Regions from separate parts of the Streptomyces mabaensis genome, predicted to be linked through region 3. Evidence: riboswitches for the same ligand, from Rfam matches in the RefSeq annotation. Region 3 holds a riboswitch; each other region holds the start of a gene.
What was found. Region 3 has a riboswitch for cobalamin ahead of ACWV17_RS10475 (prenyltransferase/squalene oxidase repeat-containing protein). Riboswitches for the same ligand answer to the same signal wherever they lie in the genome.

Region 1 (9,852 bases), on a different contig from region 3:
GGTCACCCCCCGACTCCCCGAGCGACCGGCCGTCGCGGCGTACTGCGCGCCGGCGCCGCGGCCCTCGTCGCGGGGGCCTTCGCCGCCGGCTGTACGGCAGGCAGAGCCGCTCCGCCCGGTGGTCCTGCCGCCCCCGCCGGCCCCTCGCCGCGCGCCACCCCCACTGCCCCGGCGAAGCCGCCCGGCCGCGGGCCCGCACCCGGCCCCCGCTCCTGTGCCGGGCAACCGGTCCAGATCGCGCACGGCCCCCGCGAGCATCCGCGTGTCGCACTCACCTTCCACGGCGGCGGCGACCCGGCCACCGCCCGGGCCGTCCTCGCCGAGGCCGAGCGGGCCGGCGCCCGGGTGACCGTACTCGCCGTCGGCAGCTGGCTCGACGCGCACCCGGAGCTGGCCCGCCGGATTCTCGACGGCGGCCATGAACTCGGCAACCACACCCAGCGCCATCAGACCCTCGCGGAGATGACCGAGACGCAGGCTTACGCCGAGATCACCGACTGCGCCCAGCGGCTGCGCAGGCTCACCGGTTCCATCGGCACATGGTTCCGGCCCTCGCGCGCCCGGTACGCGACCCCCCTCGTCCAGCGGCTGGCCCGCCGGGCCGGCTACCCGCACGTCCTCTCGTACGACGTCGACTCCCTCGACTTCACCTCGCCCGGCGCCGCGGCCGTCATCCGTAACGTCACCGGGCCGATCCGCAACGGATCAGTGGTGAGCCTGCATTTCGGCTACGCGGACACGGTCGCCGCCATGCCCGACCTCCTCGATCAACTCGCCCGCCGCGAACTGCGCGCGGTGACCACCACGGAGCTGCTGACCCCATGACCCCCACGCCGTCCCTCACCACCAAAGCCGCCGCACTGCTCGCCGGTGCCGTCCTCGCCGCGCTGGCCGGCTGCGGGACGTCCGCAGACAAGAGCGGGAAGGAAGCACCCGGCACCAACGGCGCTCCACTGCCCCACGGGAAGCAGACCGCGCCCGCGGGCCTTCCCGGTATGCCGCCGGTGCTCGATCCCGAGGACGTCTACGCCGCCGACCGGCCGGGCATGCTGTCGCCGGTCGTCAAGGACTTCCCGTCCCGGGTGTACGTGCCGAACACCAACTCCAACACCGTCTCCGTCATCGACCCCGCCACCTACCAGGTGATCGAGACCATCCCGGTCGGCGTCCAGCCCCAGCACGTCGTGCCGTCCTGGGACCTGAAGACCCTCTGGGTCAACAACAACCGCGGCCACACCCTCACGCCGATCGACCCGGCGACCGGCAGGGCGGGCAAGCCCGTGGAGGTGCACGACCCGTACAACCTCTACTTCACGCCCAACGGCAAGTACGCCGTCGTGATGGCCTCCCTGGACAAGGAACTCGTCTTCCGCGATCCGCACACGATGAACCGGGTCAAGACCCTCCCCGTCTCCTGCTTCGGTGTGAACCACGCGGACTTCTCGATGGACGGCCGGTACTTCATCGTCTCCTGCGAGTTCTCCGGCGAGCTGCTCAAGGTCGACACCGAGAAGATGGAGGTCATCGCGCAGCAGAAGCTGCCGTTCCAGGGCGCGATGCCCCAGGACGTGAAGATCTCGCCCGACGGCAAGACCTTCTACATCGCCGACATGATCGCGCACGGTGTGTGGGTCCTCGACGGCGAGAAGTTCACCGCGCCGAAGCTGATGCCCACCGGCAAGGGCGCCCACGGCCTGTACGTCAGCCGCGACTCCAAGGAGATGTACATTCCCAACCGCGGCGAAGGCACCATCTCGGTCTTCGACTTCGCCCAGAACAAGCTCACCAAGAAGTGGCTGCTGCCCGAGGGCGGCAGCCCCGACATGGGCGGCGTCTCGGCGGACGGCAAGGTGCTGTGGCTGTCGGGCCGGTACGACGCCGAGGTGTACGCCATCGACACGGCCACCGGGAAGCAGCTCGCCCGGATCCCGGTGGGCAGCGGCCCGCACGGCCTCGCGGTGTACCCGCAGCCCGGCCGGTACTCGCTCGGGCACACCGGCGTCTTCCGCTGACCGCTGCCGCTGGGCCAGGACCTCACCGCGATCTCCTCGCCTACGACAGCGCCCCGGGAGCCGGTGCGGGCTCCCGGGGGCGCTCCCTGGTCAGGGGCGCGGCCTCACCACGCGACCGGCAGCCGCTCCGGCAGCCGCTTGATGAATCCGGTACGCCACACCAGCTGCTCGGCGGGGACGGCCAGACGCATGTCCGGCAACCGCTCGACCAGGGCGGTCAGCGCGATCTCCGCGTGGGCGCGGCCGAGCGCCGACGCCGGGCAGAAGTGGCGGCCGGCACCGAACGACAGGTGCGGGTTGGACGTCCGGTCCAGGTCCAGCCGCTCGGGGTCGGTGAACACCGCCGGGTCGAAGTTCGCCCCCTCGACCAGCACCAGCACCAACTCGCCCTTCTTCACTAGGACGTCGCCGACCTGGATGTCGTCCATGGCCAGCCGCGGCAGCCCGTCACCGATGGACAGGTTCCAGCGGAGCAGCTCGTCGACGGCCCGTCCGATGCGCTCGGGGTGCGTGCGCAGGTACCCGATCAGCTCGGGCCGCTGGAGCAGGGCGAGGACGGCCAGTACCAGGAACGCGGAGGTGGACACCGCGCCCGCGCCGAACAGCGACACCGCGACCGTGGCGAGCATCTCGTCGGTCAGGTGCGCCGACTCCGGGTCCTCCCGCAGCGCGGCCAGCTTGCCCAGCAGGCCCGAACGCCGGCCTTCCGGAGCGTTGAGCTGCTCCACCATGTAGCCGAGGTCCTTGTACCAGTTCAGTGCCGAGCCGTCGAAGGTCTCGGCACTGGTCATGAAGGCGATGTCCAGCCCCGACATCAGCCGGCGCCAGTCCGCGAACGGCACTCCGATGACCTTGCAGTGCAGCGCCGCCGAGAAGGGGTCGGCGAACCCCGCCCGGAGGTCGGCCGGCGGGCCCTCGGCGAGGAGGCCGTCGATCAGCTCGTCGGCCGCCCCCCGGAGCCACTCCTGCAGTCCGTCGGCGCGCGGGTTCAGTGCCTTCATCACCGCGCTGCGCAGGCCCGCGCTGTTGATGTTGCCCATGTTGTTGACGACCTCGGGCGGGATCGTCAGGGCGTACTGCCTCGGCACCCCGGCGTTCGCCGTGTCCTTGAGGCTGAACCGCTCGTCCTCCAGGACCTGTTTGGCCAGTGCGTAACTGCTCACCAGCCAGGCGCTGTCGCCGGTGAGGGTACGGACCCGGGTCACCGGCCGCTTCACGCGCAGCCAGGTGCACTCCTCCGGGAGGACGTCGCCGCGGCGGGACAGCGGAAAGTCGAGGAGGTCTCCGTGTTCAGGCTGCGCGTCGGACATCGACATCATTCCTTCCGGTTTCTCCGGGACGCACCACGGCATAGGCCTGGTTGCGCGTCGCACGGAGGCCGCCACCGCGCCCGTAGAGCACGTCGGTCAGCGGCATTCGTACGTGGTAACAGGACACCGAGGACGGCACGTCCAGAATGCTCGGGGTGTCCAGGAAGAACGGAAGCTCCGCCGCCATGTAGTCGAAACAGACCTGCCGCTGTTCCTCGGTGATGGACTGTCCGTCGTCGAGTTTGGTGCCGAGGAAGAACTCGGCCATCTCCTCGCAGCCCTTCCGGAATTCATCGTCCGTTTCGATGAAATGGCGGACGCGTCGGTGGAGGAGTTGATAGACGCGGTTTCCGGAGAACTCCGAAAGCGCCCTCACCCGGGTGTCCCCGAGTGGGGGGCCGGCCTCCTCTACGCCCCGCAGCATCCGTCGGCGTACGGCCTTGATCTCCTTGGCCGCGCGGCGGGCCGCGTGCTCCTGGGTGTAGCCGAAGGAGGCGAACATCCGGTCCACGTGGAGATCGGCATAGACGAAATCGACCTGGGCGAAGCGGGAGTTCGCCCAGCGGGCGAGAGAGGTGATGCGCTCCGCGCTGAAGTAACTGTTGCCCGGGCTTACGCCGATGAGTACGTGGTCGCCCTCGTCCCAGATGCTGCGGCAGGCGGGGGTGAAGGGCAGAACTTCGAATGAGTCAGCTGTGATCGTCACTTTTGTGATCGCCCTTGAGGCCGCTTGTCCCTGGGAGCCCTGCGCTCCTGGTGTGGCGGCAACGGCATGAAGTTATCGGTCGTCGGCGGAGCGTGACAAGAGCGTCATGAGATTGGCTGGAATTGAGCTTGTGGGCGATTCTGTGTCACTTCCGCATTACGGAACGGTAATTGAATTCATGCCTTTGTGCCGCCCGGGATGTCGCCGCTCTCGCGCGCCGCCGCCATGTCCGTCAGCTCGGCGAGCGCCTCCTCCAGCCACTCCAGCCAGAACTTCTCCAGCGCGACCCCGCCGTGCAGCACCAGACGGCGCAACCGGTCCTCGTCCGCGTTCCGGCCCGGCGGGAAGTCGCGCTCCTCGATGGCCGCGTACGTCGCCGACTGCCTGCGGTGCAGGGCGAGATGCCGCCGCACCTCGGCCTCCAGCCCGTCGGCCCCGACCACCGCCGCGGCGCGCAGCCGCAGCAGCAGCGGGTCCCGGATGGGCTTCGGGTCCTGGCTCTCGCCGACCCAGCGGGCGAGTTCCGCGCGGCCCGTGGGCAGTACCTCGAACTCCTTCTTCTGCCCGCGTGCGGGCTGCTCGGAGGGGAGGGCCCGGATCAGGCCGGCCTGCTCCAGCTTGCCCAGCTCCCGGTAGATCTGCTGATGCGTGGCCGACCAGAAGTACCCGATGGACCGGTCGAACCTGCGGGTCAGCTCCAGCCCCGACGACGGCTTTTCGAGCAGGGCGGTGAGGATCGCGTGCGGGAGTGACATGGAGGCATCTTAGGTACCGCGCGCTCAGGGCCGGTCCGGCGGATCAGGGCCCGACAGGCCCCGGCAGGTCCGGCGGGTGCGGGCCGATCAGGTCCCCCGTACCGCCGTCGCCCAGCCACCGAGCTCCTCCGGGGTGCGCGGCCCGGCGTCCGTCCCGCCGAGCAGTCCGTGCGCCCGCAGCACCTCCGCGGCCGCCATACCCCACGGCCGGCGCAGCCGGGCGGCGTCCAGCAGCCCCTGGTCGGCGAGCACTTCGGCGACGGGCCCGGTGTGCAGCCCGTCCGGGGCCAGCACCGCCGCGTCGTCCGCCCAGCGCAGCGCGAGGTCCACGTCGTGCGTCGCCATGACGACGGTGGTGCCGAGTTCGCGCAGCCGCTCCAGCACCTCCAGCAGCCGTTCCTGGCCGTGCGGGTCCAGACCGGCCGTGGGCTCGTCGAGGATCAGCACCCGCGGCCGCATCGCCACGGCGCCCGCGATCGCCGCCCGCTTGCGCTGCCCGTACGACAGCAGGTGCGTCGGCCGGTCCCGCAGGGCCACGATGTCCAGGGCCTCCAGCGCCTCCGCCACCCGGTCGCGTACCTCGGCCTCCGGCAGGCCAAGGTTCATCGGACCGAACGAGACGTCCTGGCCGACCGAGGCGGCGAACAGCTGGTCGTCCGGGTCCTGCACCACCAGCTGAACGGTCGTCCGCAGCCGGGTCAGTCCGGCCCGGTCGTACGCCACGGGCGCACCCTCCAGCCGCAGTTCGCCCGACGCGCAGTGCAGTCCGCCGCTCAGCAGCCGCAGCAGCGTGGTCTTGCCACTGCCGTTGCGGCCGAGCAGGGCCAGCGAACGGCCCTCGCGGATCCCGAAGTCGACGCCGCTCAGTACGGCCGGGCCGTCCTGGTAGGCATAACCAGCCGCGAGGAGCTCCACGACGGGCGCCCCCACGGCGGGCCGTGCGGACGCTGTGGTCACTCTGGTCACAGGGAGAGCCTTTCGAGTACGAGCGTGAGGGCGGTGACCCCCGCCAGCAGCGCGCCGCTCGCGGCCAGGAACCGCCAGGAGAGCACCGCCGGCGGGACCAGGACGCGCAGGGTGCCGTCGTAGCCGCGGCCCGCCAGCCCCGACTGAAGGCGCTCCGCCCGGTCGAAGGCCCGGACGAAAGCCGTCGCGCCCAAGCCGGCGAGCGAACGCCAGGTGGCCGCCCTGGTGGTGTGGCCCAGCCGGGCGGCCTGCGCCTGGCGTATCCGGGTGATGGCGTCCAGGAGCAGAAAACTGATCCGGTACATCACCAGGGCGACGTCCACCACGGGCGCGGGGACGCCCGCGCGTACCAGCCGCGGCAGCACATCGGAGACGGGAGTGGTGAAGGCGAACAGCAGCACGCCGAGCGAGGCCGCCGAGGTCCGCAGCAGCAACTGCCCGGCGTGCGCCGCGCCTTCGGGTGCGAGGGTCACGAGGCCGCCCGTACCGCCGACCTGGAACAGCAGCGGTACCGCGCCGGTGACGCAGAACCCGAGCGGAATGCGGTACGCCCGCCACAGCTGGCGGGGCGCGACCCCGGCCGGGCCGAGCAGCACGGCGAGCGTGGCGGCGCCGACGATCACCGCACCCGGCCAGGGCGGCAGGCAGACCGCCGAAACGGTCAGCCCGAGACCGAGGACGGCCTTTTCCAGCGGATGGCGGCGGCGCCAGCGACTGCTGTGCGCCGCCGCGTCGATCGGCAGCATCCGCCGGTTACGACGTCGGGCCGGCGGGCCGGCGGGCGGGCTGCTCGCCCGGCTCCCCGGCCGTGGCTGCCGCCGCTCCCGTGGCTGCCGCCGCGCGGGCTTCGCCCTGCTTGCGGCCCTTGCGCAGCCCGAAGTAGTAGGCCAGTACGCCCGCGCCGAGCGCCGCCTGCAAGGAGAACAGCGCCGACTCGATCTCACCGGACGGCGGCTCGTACAGCGGGGTGAACCACGGCTCGTAGTCCGGCTGGATCTCGGTGATGGCGGCCTCCGCCTGCCCGTCGGCTCCGGCGAACGGCTCCTCCTTGCCGTCCCCGAGGCCGAGCGCGAGCGGCAGTACGGCGAGTGCGGCCACGATGAGCAGCAGCAGTGAGTTGATCTTCGCGTTCCGGCTCATCAGGCCACGGCCCCCTTCTTCTGCCCGGGCTTCTTCTGCCCGGGCTGCGCGCCCTGGAGCAGGACCCCGAGCCGTGTCAGCTCGCCCTTGCTCGACTGGATCAGCAGCCGCATGACGAGCACGGTCAGCAGACCCTCGCTGACCGCCAGCGGAATCTGGGTCACGGCGAAGATCCCGCCGAACTTGGCCAGTGCGCCCAGGAGTCCGGTCGCCGGGTCGGGGAAGGCGAGCGCCAGCTGCACGCTGGTGACGCAGTACGTGCTCAGGTCGGCCACGAAGGCACCGAAGAACACGCTGACCATCAGCGGCACGTCGAAGCGCCGCAGCAGCCGGTACACCCCGTAACCCGCCCAGGGCCCCGCGATGGCCATCGAGAAGACGTTGGCCCCCAGCGTGGTGAGTCCGCCGTGGGCCAGCAGCAGGGCCTGGAACAGCAGGGTGATGGTGCCCAGCACCGCCATGATCGGCGGTCTGAACAGGATCGCACCCAGACCGGTTCCGGTGGGGTGGGAGCAACTGCCCGTGACGGAGGGCAGTTTGAGCGCGGACAGAACGAACGTGAAGGCGCCGGAGGCACCGAGCAGCAGGGTGCTCTCGGGGTTGGCCCTGACCTCACGGGTCAGGGCCCTGACTCCGTGGACGACGAACGGAGCTGACGCGGCGCCCCAGGCGGCCGCGTGCAGCGGGGGCAGAAACCCCTCGGCTATATGCATGGTTGGGTAGACCCTCTCCAGCACCTCGTGGATGGACAACGCGCCCTGGCCGGTCTCCTGGCTGACGGGGGGTCCTGGGGTCCACCCCGGACTGGCAATGTGCCGTCCGACTCCGCCTTCCCGGACTCCGCGGTCTCCCGCGGTGGTCCAGTGGCTCCCCGGAGGGTGGAGTCGGACTACCCGATCACAGTGGCGAGGGCCGCACCGGTACCGCACCGGTTTCCCGAACACCAAGGCCCTGTGACCTTAGTGGGCGTGACGACCTGCGACAACCCGCGCACGGGCGCACGACAAGGGCGCGCCTGACGGGGATCGGGTCAAACATTCACGTGTTCACATGTCCAGATGATCATGCGTTCAGGCGTTCACGGGATCACGCGCCGAGGTGTGGCTGACGGGTCCGCTGTCGCGCGTCGCTCAGCATTCGATGACGTTGACGGCGAGGCCGCCGCGGGCGGTCTCCTTGTACTTGACCTTCATGTCCGCGCCGGTCTCCTTCATGGTCTTGATGACCTTGTCGAGGGAGACCTTGTGGCTGCCGTCGCCGCGCATCGCCATCCGCGCCGCGGTGACCGCCTTGACCGCCGCCATGCCGTTGCGTTCGATGCACGGGATCTGCACCAGGCCGCCGACCGGGTCGCAGGTCAGGCCCAGGTTGTGCTCCATGCCGATCTCCGCGGCGTTCTCCACCTGCTCCGGGGTGCCGCCCAGCACCTCCGCCAGCGCGCCGGCCGCCATCGAACAGGCCGAGCCGACCTCACCCTGGCAGCCCACCTCGGCACCCGAGATGGAGGCGTTCTCCTTGAACAGCATGCCGATGGCGCCCGCGGCGAGCAGGAACCGCACCACGCCGTCCTCATCGGCGCCGGGCACGAAGTTCATGTAGTAGTGCAGGACGGCCGGGATGATCCCGGCGGCGCCGTTGGTCGGGGCGGTCACCACCCGGCCGCCGGCCGCGTTCTCCTCGTTCACGGCCATCGCATACAGGGTGATCCACTCCATCGCGAGGGCGGTCGGGTCGCCCTCGGCGCGCAGCTTGCGGGCCGTGGTGGCCGCCCGGCGGCGGACCTTCAGCCCGCCGGGCAGGATGCCCTCGCGGGACATGCCGCGTGCCACGCACGCCTGCATGACCCGCCAGATCTCCAGCAGGCCCTCGCGGATCTCCTCCTCGGTGCGCCAGGACTTCTCGTTCTCCAGCATCAGCGCGGAGATGGACAGACCGGTCTCCGAGGCCAGCCGCAGCAGCTCGTCACCGGTGCGGAAGGGGTACTTCAGCACGGTGTCGTCGAGCTTGATCCGGTCCTCGCCCACCGCGTCCTCGTCGACGACGAAGCCGCCGCCCACCGAGTAGTACGTCTTCTCCAGCAGTGGTGTGCCCGACGCGTCGTACGCGAACAGGGTCATGCCGTTCGCGTGGTACGGGAGGGAGCGGCGGCGGTGCAGGATCAGCTGGTTCGGCTCGTCGAACTCGATCTCGTGCGCCGCGCCGATCTCCGCGCCCAGCAGGCGGAGCCGGCCGGTCTGCCGGATCCGTTCGACCTCGTCGTCCGCCGTCTCGACGTTCACCGTGCGGGGCGAGTGGCCCTCCAGGCCCAGCAGCACCGCCTTCGGGGTGCCGTGACCATGCCCGGTGGCGCCCAGCGAGCCGAACAGCTCCGCCCGCACCGCGGCGGTCTGCGCGAGCAGACCGTCCTTCTTCAGCCGGCCGACGAACATCCGCGCCGCCCGCATCGGACCGACCGTGTGCGACGAAGACGGACCGATACCGATGGAGAAAAGATCGAAGACGGAGATGGCCACGGTGGCGGACTCCCTTGTCTGCTCGTGGTGGGCGGTGCGGGTGCGGGTGCGGTGCGGTAAGGAGTGTTTGTAGAAGACGAGCCTAACGCGAATGGGTGACGGGCATGCCTCGGCCGAGTGTCGGGGAGGTACCGCTGTCCGTCCGGTCATACGAATGGCCCGGCCTGTGGACAACTCAGGCCGGGCCATCGCGTCGCCGCCCTACGGTGAATCCGTCAGATCAACGGGCTCGTGCGGGGCTCATGGCGACGGGGGTCGAGCAATGTCACCGATTCACAGTGACGGGTACAGCGGGTGCTTGGCGGCGAGGGCCGTGACGCGGGCCTTGAGGGAGGTGCTGTCGTATGACGGCTTGAGTGCTTCGGCGATGATGTCGGCGACTTCGGTGAAGTCCTCGGTGCCGAATCCGCGGGTGGCCAGGGCCGGCGTGCCGATCCGCAGGCCGGAGGT
Region 2 (9,852 bases), on a different contig from region 3:
AGAGGTTGGAGACCTGCGGCTCGATGCACTCGTACACGCCGGCGATCGACGCGATGGTCGCGGTCGGGGCGATGGCGAGCAGGAGCGAGTTGCGCATGCCGGTCTTGGCGATCCGGGCGCGCAGCGCCGCCCAGCGCTCCGGCCAGGTGACCTCGACGCCGTAGTGGTCGGGGTGCAGTACGCCGCGGGCGGCCCGGGTCCGGGACCAGGCGGGCAGCGGGCCGTTGCGCTCGGCGAGGTCGCAGGACGCCTCGTACGCGGCGAGCATGATGCGCTCGGCGATCTTCGTGGAGAGTGCCTGCGCCTCCGCCGAGTCGAACGGCAGCCGCAGCTTGAAGAAGACGTCCTGCAGGCCCATCGCGCCCAGGCCCACCGGGCGCCACTTGGAGTTGGAGCGGCCGGCCTGCTCGGTCGGGTAGAAGTTGATGTCGACGACCCGGTCGAGGAAGGTCACGGCGGTACGGACGGTCTCGTCCAGCCGCTCCCAGTCGATCTCACCGGACGGCAGGACGAACGCGCCCAGGTTCACCGAGCCCAGGTTGCAGACCGCCGTCTCGCCGTCGTCCGTCACTTCGAGAATCTCGGTGCAGAGGTTCGAGGAGTGGACGACCTGGCCGGGCTCGGCGGTCTGGTTGGCCGTGCGGTTCGAGGCGTCCTTGAAGGTCATCCAGCCGTTGCCGGTCTGGGCGAGCGTACGCATCATCCGTCCGTACAGCTGGCGGGCCGGGACGGTGGTGCGGGCCAGGCCGTCCGCCTCGGCCCTGCGGTAGGCGCGGTCGAACTCCTCGCCCCACAGGTCGACCAGCTCGGGCACGTCGGCGGGAGAGAACAGCGACCAGTCGGCGTCGGCCTCGACGCGGCGCATGAACTCGTCCGGGATCCAGTGCGCGAGGTTGAGGTTGTGCGTACGGCGGGCTTCCTCGCCCGTGTTGTCGCGCAGCTCCAGGAACTCCTCGATGTCCGCGTGCCAGGTCTCCAGATAGACGCAGGCCGCGCCCTTGCGCCGGCCGCCCTGGTTGACCGCCGCGACCGAGGAGTCGAGGGTGCGCAGGAACGGGACGATGCCGTTGGAGTGGCCGTTGGTGCCGCGGATCAGCGAACCGCGGGAGCGGATACGGGAGTACGACAGGCCGATGCCACCCGCGTGCTTCGAGAGCCGCGCGATCTGGTGGTAGCGGTCGTAGATCGAGTCGAGCTCGTCCAGCGGCGAGTCCAGCAGATAGCAGGAGGACATCTGCGGGTGGCGGGTGCCGGAGTTGAAGAGCGTGGGCGAGGAGGGCAGGTAGTCCAGCCGGCTCATCAGCCGGTAGAGCGCGGCGACTTCGTCGGCCGAGCGCGCACTCTCGTCTTCTGCGAGTCCCGCCGCCACCCGCAGCATGAAGAACTGCGGCGTCTCGATGACCTGGCGGGTGATCGGGTGGCGCAGCAGGTAGCGGCTGTGCAGGGTGCGCAGGCCGAAGTAGCCGAAGCGGTCGTCCGCCCCGTCGGCGAGCGCCATGTCGACCAGCGTGTCCAGCCGGTCGGCGTGCGTCCGGACGAAGTCGGCCGTACGGTCGGCGATCAGGCCCTCGCGGTGTCCGACGGCGACCGAGGCGGAGAACGACACCGCGCCCTGCCCCGCTGCCTCGTCCGCGATGGCGAGGGTCAGCAGCCGGGCGGCGAGCTGCGAGTACGCCGGGTCCTCGGAGATGAGACCCGCGGCCGCCTCGGTGGCCAGGCCCCGCAGCTCGGCCTCGTCCGACCGCGCGTTGCGGCCGCGCAGCGCGGCCGCGGCGACCCGGCCCGGATCGGTGTCCGGCAGATCGGCGGTGAGGTCGGTCAGGGTCCGCAGAAGTGCGGTCCCCGGCCCGTCGGCAACCTGTTCGGCAACCTGTGCTGACGCAGGACCGGCTGGCGCGATGGTCACGGGGGTGCTCTCCCTCGCTCGGCTCGGGGCCGCGGGGGGAGCGGAGGCGCCCACGGGCGTATGCGGCCGGCACAGGGCAGCACACCACGCGGCGTCCACCGGCCCATCCGCGAGGCCCGGACGTATCGGCACCCGGAACGGTCGAACCGGATGCACCGTCGGCAGGTCTTCGGACTCCTGGACGCGCGAACGCGCACCAATGCACCGTTGCGGGACAGTTCCGGATTTCCACCGGATTCCCCTGCGGCGACAGCGAGCATGAGCATACATGTGGGGGCGGGTTGATGCGTCACCCCCCACATGTTGTGTCGTGGACCCCCTACAGCTCCAACTCGTAGGTGAGGAGCGGAAGGTCCGGTATCGGCTCCCAGTCCCGCTCCGGCGTGCGGACGAAGCCCAGCCGTTCGTAGATCCGGTGGGCTCCGCGCATGGCGGGCGTGGTGGACAGGACCAGCCGCGCCACCCCGTCGATCGCTCGCGCCCGCTCGATGCACGCCCGTACGAGCGCCTCGCCCGCACCGCGCCCCCGTCCCGCGCGGGCGACGGCCAGCATCCGGAACTCCGCCTCGCCCTCCCGCGCGATGTCGGCCCACGCGCTGCCGGGCGGCGCGAAGGTCACACTGCCCAGCAGCTGTCCCTCGCGCACCGCGACGAGGACCTCCGCGTTGCGCGCCCGCCGGGCCACGTCCCGCAGGACGTGGAGGTAGTCGTCGTCCTCCCCGAAGTCCAGCAGACCGTCCCCGAGATACGCCTGTGCGGTGATCTCACCCAGCTCCTCGTACTCCTCGGGCCGGGCCTCCCTGATCGTGATGTCCATGTTCCGAAGTGTGCCGCAGGGGTACGACAACGGGCCGCCGTGTTTCCCCAGGGGGGATCACGGCGGCCCGCTTCCGTTCGGGCGCTCAGCAGCAGCGGAAGCCGTCCCGGGGGTCGGCCTCCCGCGCGTCCGTACGGCTGCGCTCGAACTCGCGCCGGGTCATGACCTCGGCGGCCGGGTCGCAGGACCGGGCGTGGGCGACGTACCTGTCGTACACCGCCTCGCCGGACACCTCGCGCACGTACCAGCGGATCCAGTGCACGGCCCGCCCGAACCTGGTCAACGTAGTCGGGGCGCTCATGCCGGGCCGGATCCCGCGGGGACGGTGTCCTTGCGGAGACCGCCGTCCGGGCCGAGTCCGGCCGCCGCGAACTCGGCCTTCTCCTCCTGGGTGGCGAGCAGGCTCGCCGGTGCGAGGAGCTTGGACTCGGTGTACGGGACCTCGGCGAGCCTGACGCCCTCCGGGTTGCTGATGGCCCGGAAGCAGACGCGTGCCGCGTCCGCGATGACCACGACGATGAGGACGGCGAAGAGCACCGAAAGCACCCCGTCGACGGTGGCGTTGGTGACCACCGTGTGCATGTCGTCCATCGTCTTGGCGGGCGGCAGCACCTTGTCGGCGTCGATGCCCGCCTGGAACTTCTCGCGCTGGGCGAAGAAGCCCACCTTGACGTCGTCCGAGAAGATCTTCTGCCAGCTCGCGGTGAGCGTGACCGCGACGTCCCAGGCGAGCGGGACGGCGGTGACCCAGGCCCACTTGAGCCGGCCGGACTTGACCAGCAGCGTGGTGCACACGGCCAGGGCCACGGCGGCGAGCAGCTGGTTGGCGATGCCGAACAGCGGGAAGAGCTGGTTGATTCCGCCCAGCGGGTCGTGCACGCCGACCCACAGGAAGTAGCCCCAGCCGCCGACGACCACCGCGCTGGCGAACCAGACGCCCGGCTTCCAGCTGACCTGGCGGAACGGCTTGTAGACGTTGCCCAGCATGTCCTGGAGCATGAAGCGCCCGACCCGGGTGCCCGCGTCCACGGTGGTGAGGATGAAGAGCGCCTCGAACATGATCGCGAAGTGGTACCAGAAGGCCTTCATCGCGGTGCCGCCGACCACGGCCGAGAAGATCTCCGACATACCGAGCGCGAAGGTCGGCGCACCACCGGTCCGCGACAGCAGGCTGGCTTCCTCGACGTCCGCGGCGGCCTTCGCCAGCTGCTCGGGGGAGATGCTGAAGCCGAGGTTCGCCACCGCCGTGGAGGCGGACTCGACGGTCGTGCCGACGACGCCCGCGGGGGAGTTGATGGCGAAGTACAGGCCCGGGTCGATGATGCATGCCGTGATCATCGCCATGATGGCGACGAACGACTCGGTCAGCATGGCCCCGTAGCCGATCATCCGGACCTGGGTCTCCTTCTGGATCATCTTCGGGGTCGTGCCCGAGGAGACCAGGGCGTGGAAGCCGGAGAGCGCGCCGCACGCGATGGTGATGAAGACGAAGGGGAACATCGAGCCGGCGAAGACCGGTCCGTCCCCGCGGCTCGCGAACTCGGTGACCGCGTCCATCTTCAGGGTCGGCAGAGTGAGCGCGACGCCCAGTGCGAGCAGCACGATCGTGCCGATCTTCATGAAGGTGGAGAGGTAGTCGCGCGGTGCGAGCAGCATCCACACCGGCAGGACGGAGGCCAGGAAGCCGTACACGATCATCCAGATGACGAGCGTGCCCTTCTCCAGCGTGAAGATCCCGGCGAGCGAGGAATCGGCGACCCAGCCGCCCGCGACGATGGCGAGCAGCAGCAGCGCCACGCCCACGACGGAGACCTCGGTGACCTTGCCCGGCCGCAGGATGCGCAGGTACACGCCCATGAAGAGGGCGATCGGGATGGTCATGCCGATGGAGAAGACGCCCCACGGCGAGTCCGCCAGGGCGTTGACGATCACCAGGGCCAGTACGGCCAGCAGGATGATCATGATGGCGAAGACCGCGACCAGCGCGGCCGCGCCGCCGAAGGGCCCTATCTCGTCCCGCGCCATCTGGCCCAGCGAGCGGCCGTTGCGGCGGGTGGAGAAGAAGAGCGTCACCATGTCCTGGACGGCGCCGGCGAAGATGACACCCGCGACGATCCAGATCGTGCCGGGCAGGTAGCCCATCTGGGCAGCGAGGACGGGACCGACCAGCGGTCCCGCGCCGGCGACCGCCGCGAAGTGGTGCCCGAAGAGCACGCGGCGGTCGGTGGGGTGAAAGTCGACACCGTTGTCAAGGCGTTCGGCGGGGGTCGCCCGCGTCTTGTCGACCTTCAGTACGCGGTTGGCGATGAAGCGGGAGTAGAAGCGGTACGCGATGGCGTACGAGCCGAGGGCGGCCGCGAGCATCCAGGCGGCGGAGACTTCTTCGCCGCGGGAGAGCGCGAGCACGGCCCAGCCGATCGCGCCCGTGAGGGCGACGAGTGACCAGACCGCTATCGACTTCGGACTGAGGCTCCGCTGAGTGGTGGTGGGTGATGCCGGCTCTGGCATGGATACGTCCCCTCGCTGATCACCTGCTGAGTGCGCAGGAAATCTAGGCGACTGTCTCGGCAGGCGTCACCCCCCGTCCGCATATCGGTACGAGAACGATGTGGATCCGGGCCGGTCAGCCCGGCGGCCGCTCGGCCGTCGGCCGCTGGAGCCGCGCCACGAACTTGTAGCGGTCGCCGCGGTAGACGGACCGGACCCACTCCACCGGATGGCCGCCGGCGTCCAGCGAGTGGCGCGACAGCATCAGCATCGGCAGGCCGACGTCGGTGCCGAGCAGCCCCGCCTCGCGCGGAGTGGCCAGCGAGGTCTCGATCGTCTCCTCGGCCTCGGCGAGGTGGACGTCGTACACCTCTGCCAGCGCCGTGTAGAGGGACGTGTACTTGACCAGGGACCGGCGCAGCGCCGGGAAGCGCTTGGCCGACAGATGCGTGGTCTCGATGGCCATCGGCTCACCGCTGGCGAGCCGCAGCCGCTCGATCCGCAGCACGCGCCCGCCGGTGGTGATGTCGAGCAGCCCCGCCAGCGTGTCGTCGGCCGTGACATAGCCGATGTCCAGCAGCTGCGACGTGGGTTCGAGGCCCTGGGCCCGCATGTCCTCCGTGTAGGAGGTGAGTTGCAGCGCCTGCGAGACCTTGGGCTTGGCGACGAACGTGCCCTTGCCCTGGATCCGCTCCAGCCGGCCTTCGACGACCAGCTCCTGCAACGCCTGACGCACAGTGGTGCGCGAGGTGTCGAACTCCGCGGCGAGCGTCCGCTCCGGCGGTACGGGCGTGCCCGGCGGCAGCGTCTGCGTCATGTCGAGCAAGTGCCGCTTGAGCCGGTAGTACTTGGGCACGCGTGCGGTGCGGGTGGCTACCCCCGCCGTGCCGTTCTCGGGATCCGTGGTTCCCGCGTCGGTGGCCATGCCCCGCCTTCCCGACTCCTGTCCTGTTGCCGTCACCGGCTCCTCCGTACGTAGCGGCTCACATCGTGACACGGGCCGGTCCGAGGCCGTCGCCCTCCCTCAGGTGTCGGTCCGATAACGGACGCGACAGCCCTTCTTATACACCCTTGACACCCCTAAAGGTCTAGGCCAAGCTCCCGGGTACTGGTCTAAACCATTAAAGGCCAGGTCCCAGCCCCACGGCAGTACTTGGCGTATGTCATCGCGGCGGGCAGTGGATTTGCAGGCATCCTGAGGAGGGTGGCGTGAAGCGCAAGCTCATCGCGGCGGTAGGCGTCGCGGGCATGATGGTCGGCGTTGCGGCCTGTGGCGGCGACAGCGACGGCAAGGGCACCACGGAAGCGGCCGGCAACAAGACCCTGACCGTCTGGGTCATGGACGGTTCGGCTCCGGCCCCGTGGCTCGAGGCCGTGAACAAGGAGTTCGAGGCCAAGCACAAGGGCGTCAAGGTCAAGGTCGAGACCCAGCAGTGGAACGGCATCCAGGAGAGGGTCACCACCGCCCTCTCCGAGGACACCCCGCCGGACGTCCTCGAACTCGGTAACACCCAGACCGCGGGCTACGCGGCCACCGGCGGCCTCGCCGACCTCTCCGGCGACAAGGCCGAGCTCGGCGGCGACGGCTGGAACAAGGGCATGCTCGCGTCGGCCGAGTACGACGGCAAGCTCTACTCCGCCCCCTGGTACGCGGCCAACCGTGTCGTCGTCTACGACAAGGCGGCGTACGCGAAGGCGAAGGTCACCCCGCCGAAGACCCGCGACGAGTGGATCGCCGGCCTGGAGAAGCTGAAGGCCGCCGACAGCAAGACCCAGCCGATCTACCTGCCCGGCCAGAGCTGGTACGTGCTCGCCGGCTTCCTGTGGGACGAGGGCGGCGACTTCGCGGTCAAGGACGGCGACAAGTGGAAGGGCACCCTCGCCACCCCCGAGGCCGCGTCCGCGATGGAGTTCTACAAGAAGCTCCAGTCCTTCTCCACCGCTCCCAAGGACAAGGACGAGGCCACCCCGCAGCAGTCCACCGACATCGTGCCCAAGGGCGGCGTCGCCTCGTGGATCGGTCTCGGCTGGGAGGCCGGCGGCGCGATCGACGCGATGAAGAAGGCGGGCAAGACGGCCGACTTCGGTTACTTCCCGATCCCGGGCAAGACCGCGGACAAGCCGGGCAGCGTCTTCTTCGGCGGCTCGAACCTCGCCATCTCCGAGCGGTCCAAGAACAAGGACCTGGCCAAGGAGTGGCTGGCGCTCGCCTCCGGCAAGGAGCAGATGACCAAGTACAGCGCGGCCGTCACCGGCGCGCTGCTGCCGAACAACGACGCCGCGCAGTTCAAGCCGGCGGCCGGCTCCTTCGCCGAGGCCATGGCGCAGGCCGCGGCCTCGGGCAACATCACCCCGGTCACCCCGGGCTGGGCGAACGTGGAGACCGCGCCCAACCCGATCAAGGAGTACATGACCAAGGTGCTCAAGGGTGAGGACGCCACGAAGGCGGGCGAGGCGGCCGACAAGGTCATCACCGAGCGCATCAACCAGCAGTAGTCGTGTCCGGTGGTCGCGGCCGGCGCCCGGCGCCCCGGCCGCGGCCACCGGAGGTACTGCGAGGAACCAGAACCGCGAGGAAGAAGACCATGACCGTGCACTCCCAGGGAGTGGCGACCTCTGCTCCGGAGGATGCGCCCGGGAAAGCGGCAGCCGAGTCGAGCACTCCGCCGCCCCCTTCCGGTTCCCGTCCCGGTTCCGGGGAAGCCCTTCGGCGCCCTCGCGGCAGGCGCGCCCTGCCCGCCGGGCTGCTGCCGTATCTGCTGGTGGCCCCCGCGATCCTCTGCGGTGCGCTGCTTGTGCTGTATCCGCTCGTCCGGAACGTGATCCTGTCCTTCCAGCAGGTCAACCGGAAGGAGCTGATCACCCGCGAGACGGTGTGGACCGGCTTCGGCAACTACACCGAGCTGCTGGGCGACCCCGACTTCTGGACGGTCGTACTCCGCAGCTTCGCGTTCACCGCCGCGAACGTCGTCCTGATCATGGCGATCGGCACGCTCATCGGCATCCTCCTGAACCGCCTCGGCAAGAAGATGCGGCTGGTGCTCTCGGTGGCACTGGTGATGGCGTGGGCCATGCCGATCGTCGCCTCCGTCACCGTCTTCCGCTGGCTCTTCGACGAGCAGTTCGGCGTCGCCAACTGGCTGATGCGCACGCTCGGTTTCGCCGGATACGACCAGCACAACTGGTTCGAGACGGGAATGTCGACCCTCACCATCGTCACCGCGCTGGTGGTCTGGGGATCCATCCCGTTCGTCGCGCTCAACATGTACGCGGGCCTGACGACCATCGGCGGTGAGCTGTACGAGGCGGCCCGGATGGACGGCGCCGGCGGCTGGCGGATCTTCTGGTCCGTGGTCTTCCCGAACCTGAAGCCGTTCTTCCTGATCACCACGTTCCTGGAGATCATCTGGGTCTTCAAGGCCTTCACCCAGGTGTACGCGATGAACCAGGGCGGCCCGGACCGCGCCTCCGAGATCCTGCCGGTCTTCGCCTACATCGAGGGCCAGGGCCAGGGCCACTACGGCCTCGCCGCGGCGATCTCCGTCCTGACGATCCTCATTCTGGTCGTCCTCATGTCCTTCTACTTCCGCCTGATCCTGAAGCAGGAGGAGGAGCAGTGAGCAAAGTGTCCCCCGGCGTCCGGCGCGCCAAGCGGCCCGTCCGGTTCGGTGCGATCGGCAAGAACGCCGCCGCCCTCGTGCTCGCCGTCGTCTTCGTCTTCCCGGTCTACTGGATGTTCTCGTCCTCGCTCAAGCCGCAGAGCGAGATCCTCAGCAAGGACCCGGTCTTCTTCTTCGCGCCGACCTTCGGCAACTACACGACGGCCACGAACGTCGACCTGTTCTGGACCTACGTCCAGAACAGCTTCATCGTCACCGTCGGCGCGGTGCTCCTCGCCCTCGTCGTCGCGCTGGCCGCGAGCTTCGCCATCGCCCGGATGAGGTTCCGGGGCCGCAAGGGCCTCGTCCTCGCCGTGATGATGGCTCAGATGGCGCCCTGGGAAGTCATGGTCATCGTGATGTACCTGATCGCCCGCGACGGGGACATGCTCAACAGCATCCCGCTGCTCACCGCGATCTACTTCGTCATGGTCCTGCCCTTCACCATCTGGACGCTGCGCGGCTTCATCGCCGCCGTCCCGGTGGAGCTGGAGGAGGCCGCGCTGATCGACGGCTGCAACCGCGGCCAGGCGTTCCTGAAGGTGATCTTCCCGCTGCTGGCGCCCGGTCTGATGTCCACCTCGCTCTTCGGCTTCATCACGGCCTGGAACGAGTTCGCCATGGTCCTCATCCTGAACAAGGAGAAGGAGGCGCAGACCCTCACCCTCTGGCTGACCCAGTTCCAGACGGCCTTCGGCAGCGACTGGGGCGCCACGATGGCGGCCTCCTCGCTCTTCGCCGTCCCCGTGCTCATCGTCTTCGTCTTCCTCCAGCGACGGGCCGTCGGCGGGATGACCGCCGGCGCAGTGAAGGGATAACGCCTCCCCATGACGACCCTCGCCCACGGCGCGGACACGCTGACCCGCGACGCGCTCGCCGTACTCCAGCCCGGATTCATCGGCACCACCGCTCCCGACTGGCTGCTGCGCCGGGTCGGTGAAGGCCTGTCCTCCGTCGGACTGTTCGGCCGCAACATCGCCTCG
Region 3 (9,852 bases):
GGCCGGCACCGCCGACTTCATCAGGAAGCAGGTCGAAGACTCCCTGAAGAAATACAAACTCAACGCAGCCATCGCGGGAGTGTGGGTCAACGGGGAAAGAGTTTCGACCGTCGCTTCAGGGGAGTCGATGACGGGAGTCCCCGTTTCGACGGACATGCATTTCCGGATCGGCGCGGTCGCGATTCCCTATCTGACGACCGAACTGCTCAAGCTGGTGGACGAGGGCAAGGTCAAGCTCGGCGACAAGATCTCCCGGTGGCGCCCCGACCTCCCGCACGCGGACGAGATCACGCTGAAGATGCTGGCCTCCACGACCTCCGGATACTCGGACTACGTCCAGGACCGCACATTCCTGGCCGATCTGTACAAGAATCCGTTCCGGCAGTGGACGGCGGAAGAACTGGTGAAGATCTCCGTCTCCAAGCCCCTCGTGAAACCTCCGGGAACGGGTTTCGTTTACTCGCACGCCAATTGGGTGATCCTGGGTGACATCATCTCGAAGGTGGAGAAGAAGCCGCTGGCGGAGGTGATGCGGAACGACATCCTGAAGCCCCTCGGCCTGACCGGGACCGACAACCCGTCCACAGCCGATATCACGCCCCCGGTGTTGCATGCCTTCGACAACGAACGGGACGTATTCGAGGACTCCACCTACTGGGACCCGTCATGGACGCTGGCACCGGGAGCGGTCATGACGGGAACGCTGGAGGACCTGGGGAAGACGATGGCGGCGCTGGGCGAGGGGAAGCTACTGACGCCCGAGTCTCACCGAGCACAGATCACCCCCGTGTCCAAGCTGTCACCGACGACGGACTACGCCCTCGGAGTGGCGGTGCAGAACAGCTGGCTCCTGCAGAACCCGTCATTCGCCGGCTACCAGGCCACGGTCGCCTACCTGCCGTCCAAGAAGATCGCGATCGCGACGGTCGGGACCCAGGGAATCGGCAGCAACGCCGCGAAGAACTTCACCACCCCGCTCCTGGCATCGATCGCCAACCACATCGCTCCGGACCGGCCGTTGAAGGCCGACTGACCGCAGTACGGATCAAATGGTCGACTTGGGCGACCATTGGAACCAGTTCTAGTTATAGTGACCCTCATGGCTGTGCCGCCGGAGAGATGAGGGGCCCATGACCCAGGTGTCCGACCACGGTGGAGGCGTCTGGAGCATCAAGGTCCCCATCCCGGACAATCCGCTCGGCCACACCCTCGTCCACCTGCTCGACACCGACCGCGGCCCGGTGCTGATCGACACCGGCTGGGACGATCCCACCTCCTGGGACACCCTGGTCGCCGGACTCACCGCGCTCGACGTGGACATCGCCGACATCCACGGCGTCGTCATCACCCACCACCACCCCGACCACCACGGGCTCTCCGGGCAGGTCCGTGACGCGTCCGGCGCCTGGATCGCGATGCACGCGGCCGACACCGAGGTCATCCAGCGCACCCGCACCGCCGAGCCCGGCGTCTGGCTCGACTACCTGGCCACCAAACTGGCCGCCGCCGGCGCCCCCGACGAGCACACCGCCCCGCTGCGCGCCGCCCGCGCGTCCGGGCGGATGCGGACCCTGCCGGGGCTGCGCGCCGCCCTCCCCGACCGGGAGATTATCCCTGGCGAACTCCTCGACCTGGCCGGACGCCGGCTGCGCGCCATCTGGACGCCGGGCCACACCCCCGGCCACGTCTGCCTGCACCTGGAGGAGGACCACCCGGCGAACCTCCCCGGCAACGGGCGGCTCTTCTCCGGCGACCACCTGCTCCCCGGGATCTCCCCGCACATCGGCCTGTACGAGGACCCGGAGGACACCAGGGTCACCGACCCCCTCGGCGACTACCTCGACTCCCTCGAACGCATCGGCCGCCTGGCCCCCGCCGAGGTCCTCCCGGCCCACCAGCACGCGTTCACCGACGCCCCCGCCCGGGTACGGGAGTTGCTCGCCCACCACGAGGAACGGCTCCAGGGGCTCCTGGACCTGATCACCACCCCGCTCACGCCCTGGCAGCTCGCGGAGCGCATGGAGTGGAACCGCCCGTGGGAGCAGATCCCGTACGGCTCAAGGAACATCGCGGTCTCGGAGGCGGAGGCCCATCTGCGCCGCCTGGTGAAACTGGGCCGGGCGGAACCGGTCCCGGGCAGCACCCCGGTCACGTACCGGGCCGTACAGGCGTGTCGGTAGGGTTCGCGCATGTCTTCGTCGCTCCGCCTGCGGCTGGTGGGGTTCCTGATGGGCCCGCTTCGCGGTGCGGTCCGTATGCGAAGAGGTACGCAGGCGTGGCCAGACGCGCGTGCCGACCAGATAGAGGCCGTGCAACTTGGCATGGGTAGCGAAGTCCTCACCCTCGCTCGCCACTTGCTCATGGACAGCACATCCACGGTCGACGAACTGCGTTTCGCAGCCCGCCGGTTGTCGGAATGCCTGGCCGATGCGCTGCGCGTCGCGGAGAGCCGGGGGCGTCGGCTTCGGTCCCGGCCGCAGTCCTGACAGGGCCACGACCCCGGTCCCGCCCCGCGGGCGGGTTGCTACGGGCCGGTAGAGTGAGCCCGTCGTCATCACGTCGTACAGGGGGAAGCCGGTGCAAATCCGGCGCTGACCCCGCAACCGTGAGCCGCCCTCGCCGGCGGTGAGTCGGACTGCCCTGTCGGACGTGACCGGCTCGTGCCGCCGGAAGTCCCCGGTGGCCGGCACCGTCGAGGTATACGGAGCCGGAGCCTGGTACCTGCGCGTGCCTGCTTCCGGCTCCCCAGTGGAGAGGCACCGCCCGCCATGACCGTTCGCCGCAGCGCAGCCGCGCTCGCAGCTTCCGCCGTACTCTGCGTGGCCGCTGCCCCCACCGCCTTCGCAGCGCCGTCCCCGGCCCCGGCGCCGGTGATCCCCGCCGGCCTGTACGGCAAGAAGGACCCGACGTACGACGGCGTCTGGCGCCAGTCGATAGCCATGCTCGCGCAGGACACGGTCGGGGTCACACCCGCGAAGCAGGCCGTGAACTGGCTGACCGGGCAGCAGTGCGCGAACGGCGCGTTCGCCGCGTTCCGCGCCGACGCCACAAAGGCCTGCGACGCCAAGACGATGGTGGACAGCAACTCCACCGCCGTCGCCGTGCAGTCCCTGGCCGCGCTCGGCGGGCACGCGGACGCGGTGAAGAAGAGCGTCGGCTGGCTGAAGTCCGTACAGAACGACGACGGCGGCTGGGGCTACATGCCAGGCGGGCCGAGCGACGCGAACTCCACGGCGGTGGTCATCGGCGCGCTGGCCGCGGCGGACGAGAAGCCGGCCGAGGTGAAGTCGAAGAAGGGCAGGTCGGCGTACGACGGGCTGGTGTCCTTCCAGCTCGGCTGCGACGCCGCGAAGCCGGCCGAGCGCGGCTCCTTCGCGTACCAGCCCGACAAGACCGGCAAGCTCGCCGCGAACGGCGACGCCACCGCGGCCGCCGCGCTCGCCGGACTCGGCAGCGGCCTGGTCGTGGAGCCGCTCGGCAAGGACGACACCGCCGTCGCACCGCTGGACTGCAAGGCGGGCGCCGGCAAGGTCACCGCCGAGACGGCCGCGGCAGGCGCCGCGGGCTACCTCGCGGCGACGCTGAAGAAGGACGGGCAGCACCTGACGGCCCTCACGCCCGGCGCCGACCAGCCCACCCCCGACATCGGCAACACCGCCGACGCGGTCATCGCGCTGGCCGCCGGCCAGCACAAGGACGCGGCGGCCGGACCGCTCGGCTGGCTGCAGCAGAACTCCGCGGAGTGGGCGAATGACAACCCGGCGGGCCTCGGCACGCTGGTGCTCGCCGCGCACGCGACCGGCACGGACCCGCGCGCGTTCGGCGGCGCCGACCTCGTGCAGCAGCTGAACGCGACCGGCCCGGCCCCCGAGGCCGCCGCGAAGCCCGCCGCGGAGAAGAAGGACACCGACGACTCCGGGGTCAGCGTCTGGTGGATCGTCGGGGTCGGCGCCGTCGCCGGTATCGGCATCGGCTTCCTGATCAGCGGCCGGAACAAGAAGAACCAGCAGCAGGCGTGATGCGGACCCGGATCGCCGCCTTCGCCCTCGCGCTCGGCACCCTTCTCGGCGTGCTGGGCGCGGGGTCCGCCCAGGCGGCCGGATACCGCTACTGGTCGTTCTGGGAGCGGGACGCCGGGGCGTGGAAGTACGCCACCCAGGGGCCCTCGGTGGCGAGGCCGGCCGACGGCGACGTCCAGGGCTTCCGCTTCTCGGTCAGCGAGGACTCTCAGGACTCCGCGCAGCCGCGCGGAGCCGCGGACTTCGAGGCGATCTGCGGCAAGACCCCCACGCAGGACGGCCGCAAGCGCGTCGCGCTGGTCATCGACTTCGGTACGCAGGCGGACGCGCCCGATGGCGAGACGCCGCCCGGGCCGCGTACGGCGTGCGCGCGGGTCGGCGCGGACGCGACGAGCGCGGAAGCGCTGGCGGCGGTCGCGAAGCCGCTGCGCTACAACAGCGACGCGCTGCTGTGCGCGATCGCGGGCTACCCGAAGGCGGGCTGCGGCGAGCAGGTGTCGGGCGACGCGCAGAAGTCGCCTGCCCCGGTGCCGGATGACGCGGCTGAGGACGACGGCCCGTCCGCGGGCCTGCTCGCGGGCCTCGCGGCTGTACTCGCGCTCGGCGCGGCAGGCGTATGGCAGTCCCGCCGCCGTCGCGGCGGCCGCGGCTGACCGGGCGCGTACCGATGCCCCACACCGCACCCGCGGGAAACCCGGGCCCGGATCTTCCGCCCCCCGCCGGGGTCGGGGCCGCCGGCGGCAGCGGAAACAGCCGCCCCCGCCGGCAGCGACTCCGCGCGCCCGAGGCCGGCCGTAGCAACGCCCTGCATGCCGGGGCGTGGTGGCTGTGGGCGCTCGGGCTGGCCGCCGGCGCCTCGCGGACCACCAACCCCCTCCTTCTCGGCCTCCTCATCGGCGTCGCGGGCTACGTCGTCGCCTCCCGCCGCACCGACGCCCCCTGGGCCCGCTCGTACGGCGCGTTCGTCAAGCTCGGCCTCGCCGTCATCGCCATCCGCCTCGTCTTCGCCGTCTTCCTCGGCTCCCCCGTTCCCGGCGCGCACACCCTCTTCACCATGCCCGAAGTCCCGCTCCCCGACTGGGCGCAGGGCGTGCGCATCGGTGGCCGGGTGACCGCCGAGGGGCTGGTCTTCGCGCTGTACGAGGGCCTGAAGCTGGCCACCCTCCTCATCTGCGTGGGCGCGGCGAACGCCCTCGCCAACCCGGCCCGGCTGCTCAAGTCGCTGCCCAGCGCCCTCTACGAGGTGGGCGTGGCCGTCGTCGTCGCGATGACCTTCGCGCCGAACATGGTCTCCGACGTCGTCCGGCTACGCGCCGCCCGCCGGCTCCGGGGCCGCCCGACCGGCGGGATCAAGGCGATCCTCCAGATCGGACTGCCGGTCCTGGAGGGCGCGTTGGAGCGCTCGGTGGCCACCGCCGCCGCCATGGACGCGCGCGGGTACGGCCGTACCGCCCAGGTCCCGAAGGCCGTACGCCGCACCACCAACGCCCTCACCATCGGCGGGCTGCTCGGCGTGTGCGCCGGTTCGTACGGGCTGCTCGCCGCCGAGGGCGCGGCCTTCGGGCTGCCGGTCCTCGCCGCCGGGCTCGCCGCCGCCCTCACCGGGCTCCGGCTCGCCGGCCGGCGCAGCGTACGCACCCGCTACCGCCCGGACCGCTGGGGCGTGCGCGCCTGGCTGGTGTCCGGTTCCGGGATGGCCGTCGCGGCGCTGATGATCTGGGCCGGTTCGTACGATCCGGAAGCGCTGCACCCCGGTGTTGTCCCGCTCACCGCACCCGAGTTCCCGCTCTGGCCCGCCGCTTCCGTGCTGCTCGGCCTGTTGCCCGCCTTCGTGGCGCCCCTGCCACAGCTCCCGCCGAAGGAGTCCGCGTGATCCGGTTCGAGAATGTCTCCGTCACCTACGACGGTGCGCCGGCCCCCGCCCTCCAGGGCGCCGATCTCACCGTCCCCGAAGGGGAGCTGGTCCTGCTCGTCGGCCCGTCCGGAGTCGGTAAGTCGACCCTGCTGGGCGCGGTCTCCGGGCTGGTGCCGCACTTCACCGGCGGCACGCTGCACGGCCGCGTCACCGTCGCGGGCCGTGACACCCGTACCCACAAGCCGCGCGAACTCGCCGACGTCGTCGGCACCGTGGGGCAGGACCCGCTCGCCCACTTCGTGACCGACACCGTCGAGGACGAGCTGGCGTACGGCATGGAATCGCTCGGCATCCCGCCCGCCACCATGCGGCGCCGCGTCGAGGAGACGCTCGATCTGCTCGGCCTGGCCGAGCTGCGCGACCGGCCCATCGCCACGCTCTCCGGCGGCCAGCAGCAGCGCGTCGCCATCGGTTCCGTCCTGACCCCGCATCCGCGTGTCCTCGTCCTCGACGAACCGACGTCCGCGCTCGACCCGGCGGCCGCGGAGGAGGTGCTCGCCGTGCTCCAGCGTCTCGTCCACGACCTGGGCACGACCGTACTGATGGCCGAGCACCGCCTGGAGCGGGTCGTGCAGTACGCGGACCAGGTCATCCTGCTCCCCGGCCCGGGGCAGGCCCCGGTCATGGGCGACCCCGCCGAGCTGATGGCCGTGTCCCCCGTGCATCCGCCGGTGGTGGGGCTCGGGCGGCTGGCCGGCTGGGACCCGCTCCCCCTGTCCGTACGCGATGCGCGGCGCAAGGCGGGCCCGCTGCGCGAGCGCCTCGCCGCGTTCACCCCGCCGCGCGCCGCCGGGCCGCCCACGTCAGCCCCGTCCGCCTCGGCCGCCCCGTCCGCCTCGGCCGCCCCCGTCGCCGAGACCGCCGGGCTCTCGCTGCGCCGCGGCCGGGTCGAGGCGCTACGCAGCGTCTCGCTGTCCGTACGTCCCGGCGAGACGATCGCGCTCATGGGCCGCAACGGCGCCGGCAAGTCCACCCTCCTCAACACGCTCGTCGGGATGCACAAGCCGGACGCCGGCTCGGTACGCGTCGGCGGCGCGGCCCCGCACCGCACCAGCCCGCGCGAGCTGATCCGCAAGGCCGGGCTCGTACCGCAGGAGCCGCGCGATCTGCTGTACGCGGACACGGTCGCCGCCGAGTGCGAGGCGGGCGACCGGGACGCGGGCACCGCGCCCGGCACGTGCCGGGCGCTGGTCGGCGAGCTGCGGCCTGGCGTGCACGACGACACCCACCCCCGCGATCTGTCCGAGGGGCAGCGGCTGGCGCTCGCCCTGGCGATCGTGCTGACCGCCCGGCCGCCGCTGGTGCTGCTCGACGAGCCGACGCGCGGTCTGGACTACGCGGCGAAGGCCCGGCTGACCGGTGTCCTGCGCGCGCTGGCGGCCGAGGGTCACGCGATCGTGCTGGCCACCCACGATGTGGAACTCGCCGCCGAGCTGGCGCACCGGGTGGTGATCCTGGCCGACGGGGAGATCGTCGCGGACGGTCCGACCGCCGAGGTCGTCGTCTCGTCCCCGTCGTTCGCCCCGCAGGTCGCGAAGATCCTCGCGCCGCAGCAGTGGCTGACCGTTCCGCAGGTCAGGGCCGTACTGTGACCGGCCGGAAGCCCGAGATCCTCGCAAACGACCGCCAGGATCGGGCTGTGCGAGCCGTACGGGCCGTCCGCCTCGGGCCCCGGTCGGTCACCGCGCTCGCGCTCGTCAGCGCGATCGGCGTGGTCGCCTTCGGCTGGCCGCTGCTCGCCGACACCGCCTCCGGCCTGGCGCACTCCAAGGACGCGCCCTGGCTCTTCGCCGCCCTGCTGCCGCTGCTGGTCGCCGTGGTCGTGGCGACCATCGCCGACTCCGGGCTGGACGCGAAGGCCGTCGCGATGCTCGGAGTGCTGGCGGCCGTCGGCGCCGCGCTGCGGCCGCTGGGAGCGGGGACGGCCGGCCTGGAGCCCATGTTCTTCCTGATGGTGCTGAGCGGGCGGGTGCTCGGGCCGGGGTTCGGTTTCGTCCTCGGCGCGGTGACGATGTTCGCGTCCGCGCTGCTCACCGGCGGGGTCGGGCCGTGGATGCCGTTCCAGATGCTGTCGATGGGATGGGTGGCGCTGGGCGCGGGCCTGCTGCCGGGCCCGGACCGGTTGCGCGGCCGCGCCGAGCTGTGGCTGCTCGCCGCGTACGGGGCGGGCGCGTCCGTGTTGTACGGCACGGTGATGAACCTGCAGGGGTGGACGTACATCCCGGGGCTCGGCAGCGGGATCTCCTTCGTGCCGGGGGATCCGGTGCACGAGAACCTGGTGCGCTTCCTGGCGTACTGCCTGGCCACCTCGCTGGGGTGGGATCTGCCGCGCGCCGCGCTCACGGTCGTACTGACCCTGACGCTCGGCGGGACGGTCCTCAGGGCGCTGCGCCGGGCGACCCGCCGGGCGGCCTTCGATGCCCCGGTTTCCTTCACGGGGACGTAGTGCCGGCGCTGCTCACCGTGACATCCGGGGCGGGCGCGGGTGAGGCCGCCCACAGGACCTACGTCACATACGAGCCGGTTTAGTAGGCCAGATGCCCGATTTATTCGTCTTTCGCGGCTATTGCGGCCTGGGAGAACAGCCGTACACCCGCCGCCGGGCCACTCCCCCGAACTGCGACCGGCCCTAGTAAGAGGGTTGATTGCATCCCCGGCGAAGCCCCGGCTAGAACTGGACACGTCGCCACGGCGGCCAGGGCCCCCCGCCCACCGCACGAGTGCAGCGCACATCCCCTCGTACGTACATGAGTGGCTGCTGCCTGCCCGCGACCGCCCCCGTCCCCTCCGGAAGGTTCTCCGTGTCCAACGCCGTCATCCGCCGCATCGCCCTCCGCAAGAAGACCATCGCCGGCGCCGTCGTCTCCCTCGGCACCGTCGGAACCCTGTTCGCCGCGGTCCCCGCCCAGGCGGCGGCTCCTGCGGCCCCCGCGGCCCCCGTTGCGGCCGCGGCCCCCATGGCCGCCACCGCCGCCGCGGACGCCAGGGCGATTGCGAAGAAGATGATCCCGGACGACGCGCAGTTCAAGGCGTTCAGCAACATCGTGGAGCACGAGAGCGGCTGGAACCCGGCCGCCACCAACGCCTCCTCCGGCGCGTACGGCCTGGTCCAGGCCCTGCCCGCCTCGAAGATGGCTTCGGCCGGCTCCGACTGGAAGACCAACCCGGCCACCCAGATCGAGTGGGGCCTCGACTACATGAACGAGCGCTACGGCAGCCCGGTCGGCGCCTGGAACTTCTGGCAGGCCAACCAGTGGTACTGATCAGCCACCAGAACTGATCCGTACGGAACCCGTCGCACCGCAGGCCCCCGTGGCCGGCCTCGCAGGCCGCCCCACGGGGGCCTTCCGGTCGTCTTACGGTGGCCTTCCGGCCGTCTACAGCCGCTGGATGATGGTCCCCGTCGCCAGCGCGCCACCCGCGCACATGGTGATCAGCGCGAACTCCTTGTCCCGGCGCTCCAGTTCATGCAGGGCCGTGGTGATCAGCCGCGCACCGGTCGCCCCCACCGGATGGCCGAGGGCGATCGCCCCGCCGTTCACGTTGACCTTCTCCAGGTCCTGTTCGAAGACCTGAGCCCAGCTCAGCACCACGGATGCGAACGCCTCGTTGATCTCGACGAGGTCGATGTCCTTGAGCGACATCCCCGCCCTGCCCAGCACCGCGCGCGTCGCGTCGACCGGCCCGTCGAGGTGGAAGTGCGGGTCCGCGCCGACGAGCGCCTGCGCGACGATACGGGCGCGCGGCTTGAGCTTGAGCGCCCGCGCCATCCGCTTCGACGCCCACATCACCGCGCACGCGCCGTCGGATATCTGCGAGGAGTTGCCGGCCGTGTGCACGGCGGTCGGCATCACCGGCTTGAGACCGGCGAGGGCCTCCATGGAGGTGTCGCGCAGCCCCTCGTCACGATCGACCAGC

Region 1: it holds a riboswitch for cobalamin, as region 3 does, so the genes downstream of both, ACWV17_RS20510 (energy-coupling factor ABC transporter permease) here and ACWV17_RS10475 (prenyltransferase/squalene oxidase repeat-containing protein) in region 3, are expected to answer to the same signal.
Region 2: it holds a riboswitch for cobalamin, as region 3 does, so the genes downstream of both, ACWV17_RS04600 (ribonucleoside-diphosphate reductase subunit alpha) here and ACWV17_RS10475 (prenyltransferase/squalene oxidase repeat-containing protein) in region 3, are expected to answer to the same signal.

What each region holds. Positions count from the first base shown of each region.
Region 1 covers NZ_JBSOPZ010000022.1:38,023-47,874, reverse strand. Annotated here, with positions in the region: gene ACWV17_RS20550 (polysaccharide deacetylase family protein) at 1-825, shown strand, start outside; gene ACWV17_RS20545 (YncE family protein) at 822-2,012, shown strand; gene ACWV17_RS20540 (cytochrome P450) at 2,117-3,322, opposite strand; gene ACWV17_RS20535 (tRNA-dependent cyclodipeptide synthase) at 3,303-4,028, opposite strand; gene ACWV17_RS20530 (PadR family transcriptional regulator) at 4,205-4,783, opposite strand; gene ACWV17_RS20525 (energy-coupling factor ABC transporter ATP-binding protein) at 4,871-5,740, opposite strand; gene cbiQ (cobalt ECF transporter T component CbiQ) at 5,746-6,495, opposite strand; gene ACWV17_RS20515 (energy-coupling factor ABC transporter substrate-binding protein) at 6,503-6,889, opposite strand; gene ACWV17_RS20510 (energy-coupling factor ABC transporter permease) at 6,889-7,602, opposite strand; cobalamin riboswitch at 7,633-7,852, opposite strand; gene ACWV17_RS20505 (L-serine ammonia-lyase) at 8,020-9,402, opposite strand; gene glyA (serine hydroxymethyltransferase) at 9,676-9,852, opposite strand, start outside.
Region 2 covers NZ_JBSOPZ010000004.1:23,481-33,332, reverse strand. Annotated here, with positions in the region: gene ACWV17_RS04600 (ribonucleoside-diphosphate reductase subunit alpha) at 1-1,906, opposite strand, end outside; cobalamin riboswitch at 2,050-2,172, opposite strand; gene ACWV17_RS04595 (GNAT family N-acetyltransferase) at 2,226-2,723, opposite strand; gene ACWV17_RS04590 (YbdD/YjiX family protein) at 2,809-3,024, opposite strand; gene ACWV17_RS04585 (carbon starvation CstA family protein) at 3,021-5,231, opposite strand; gene ACWV17_RS04580 (GntR family transcriptional regulator) at 5,347-6,135, opposite strand; gene ACWV17_RS04575 (extracellular solute-binding protein) at 6,420-7,706, shown strand; gene ACWV17_RS04570 (carbohydrate ABC transporter permease) at 7,796-8,830, shown strand; gene ACWV17_RS04565 (carbohydrate ABC transporter permease) at 8,836-9,687, shown strand; gene ACWV17_RS04560 (glycoside hydrolase family 3 protein) at 9,697-9,852, shown strand, end outside.
Region 3 covers NZ_JBSOPZ010000009.1:137,749-147,600, reverse strand. Annotated here, with positions in the region: gene ACWV17_RS10485 (serine hydrolase domain-containing protein) at 1-1,033, shown strand, start outside; gene ACWV17_RS10480 (MBL fold metallo-hydrolase) at 1,131-2,180, shown strand; cobalamin riboswitch at 2,525-2,676, shown strand; gene ACWV17_RS10475 (prenyltransferase/squalene oxidase repeat-containing protein) at 2,769-4,019, shown strand; gene ACWV17_RS10470 (SCO2322 family protein) at 4,019-4,672, shown strand; gene ACWV17_RS10465 (energy-coupling factor transporter transmembrane component T) at 4,687-5,892, shown strand; gene ACWV17_RS10460 (ABC transporter ATP-binding protein) at 5,889-7,526, shown strand; gene ACWV17_RS10455 (ECF transporter S component) at 7,544-8,380, shown strand; gene ACWV17_RS10450 (aggregation-promoting factor C-terminal-like domain-containing protein) at 8,736-9,197, shown strand; gene ACWV17_RS10445 (steroid 3-ketoacyl-CoA thiolase) at 9,312-9,852, opposite strand, start outside.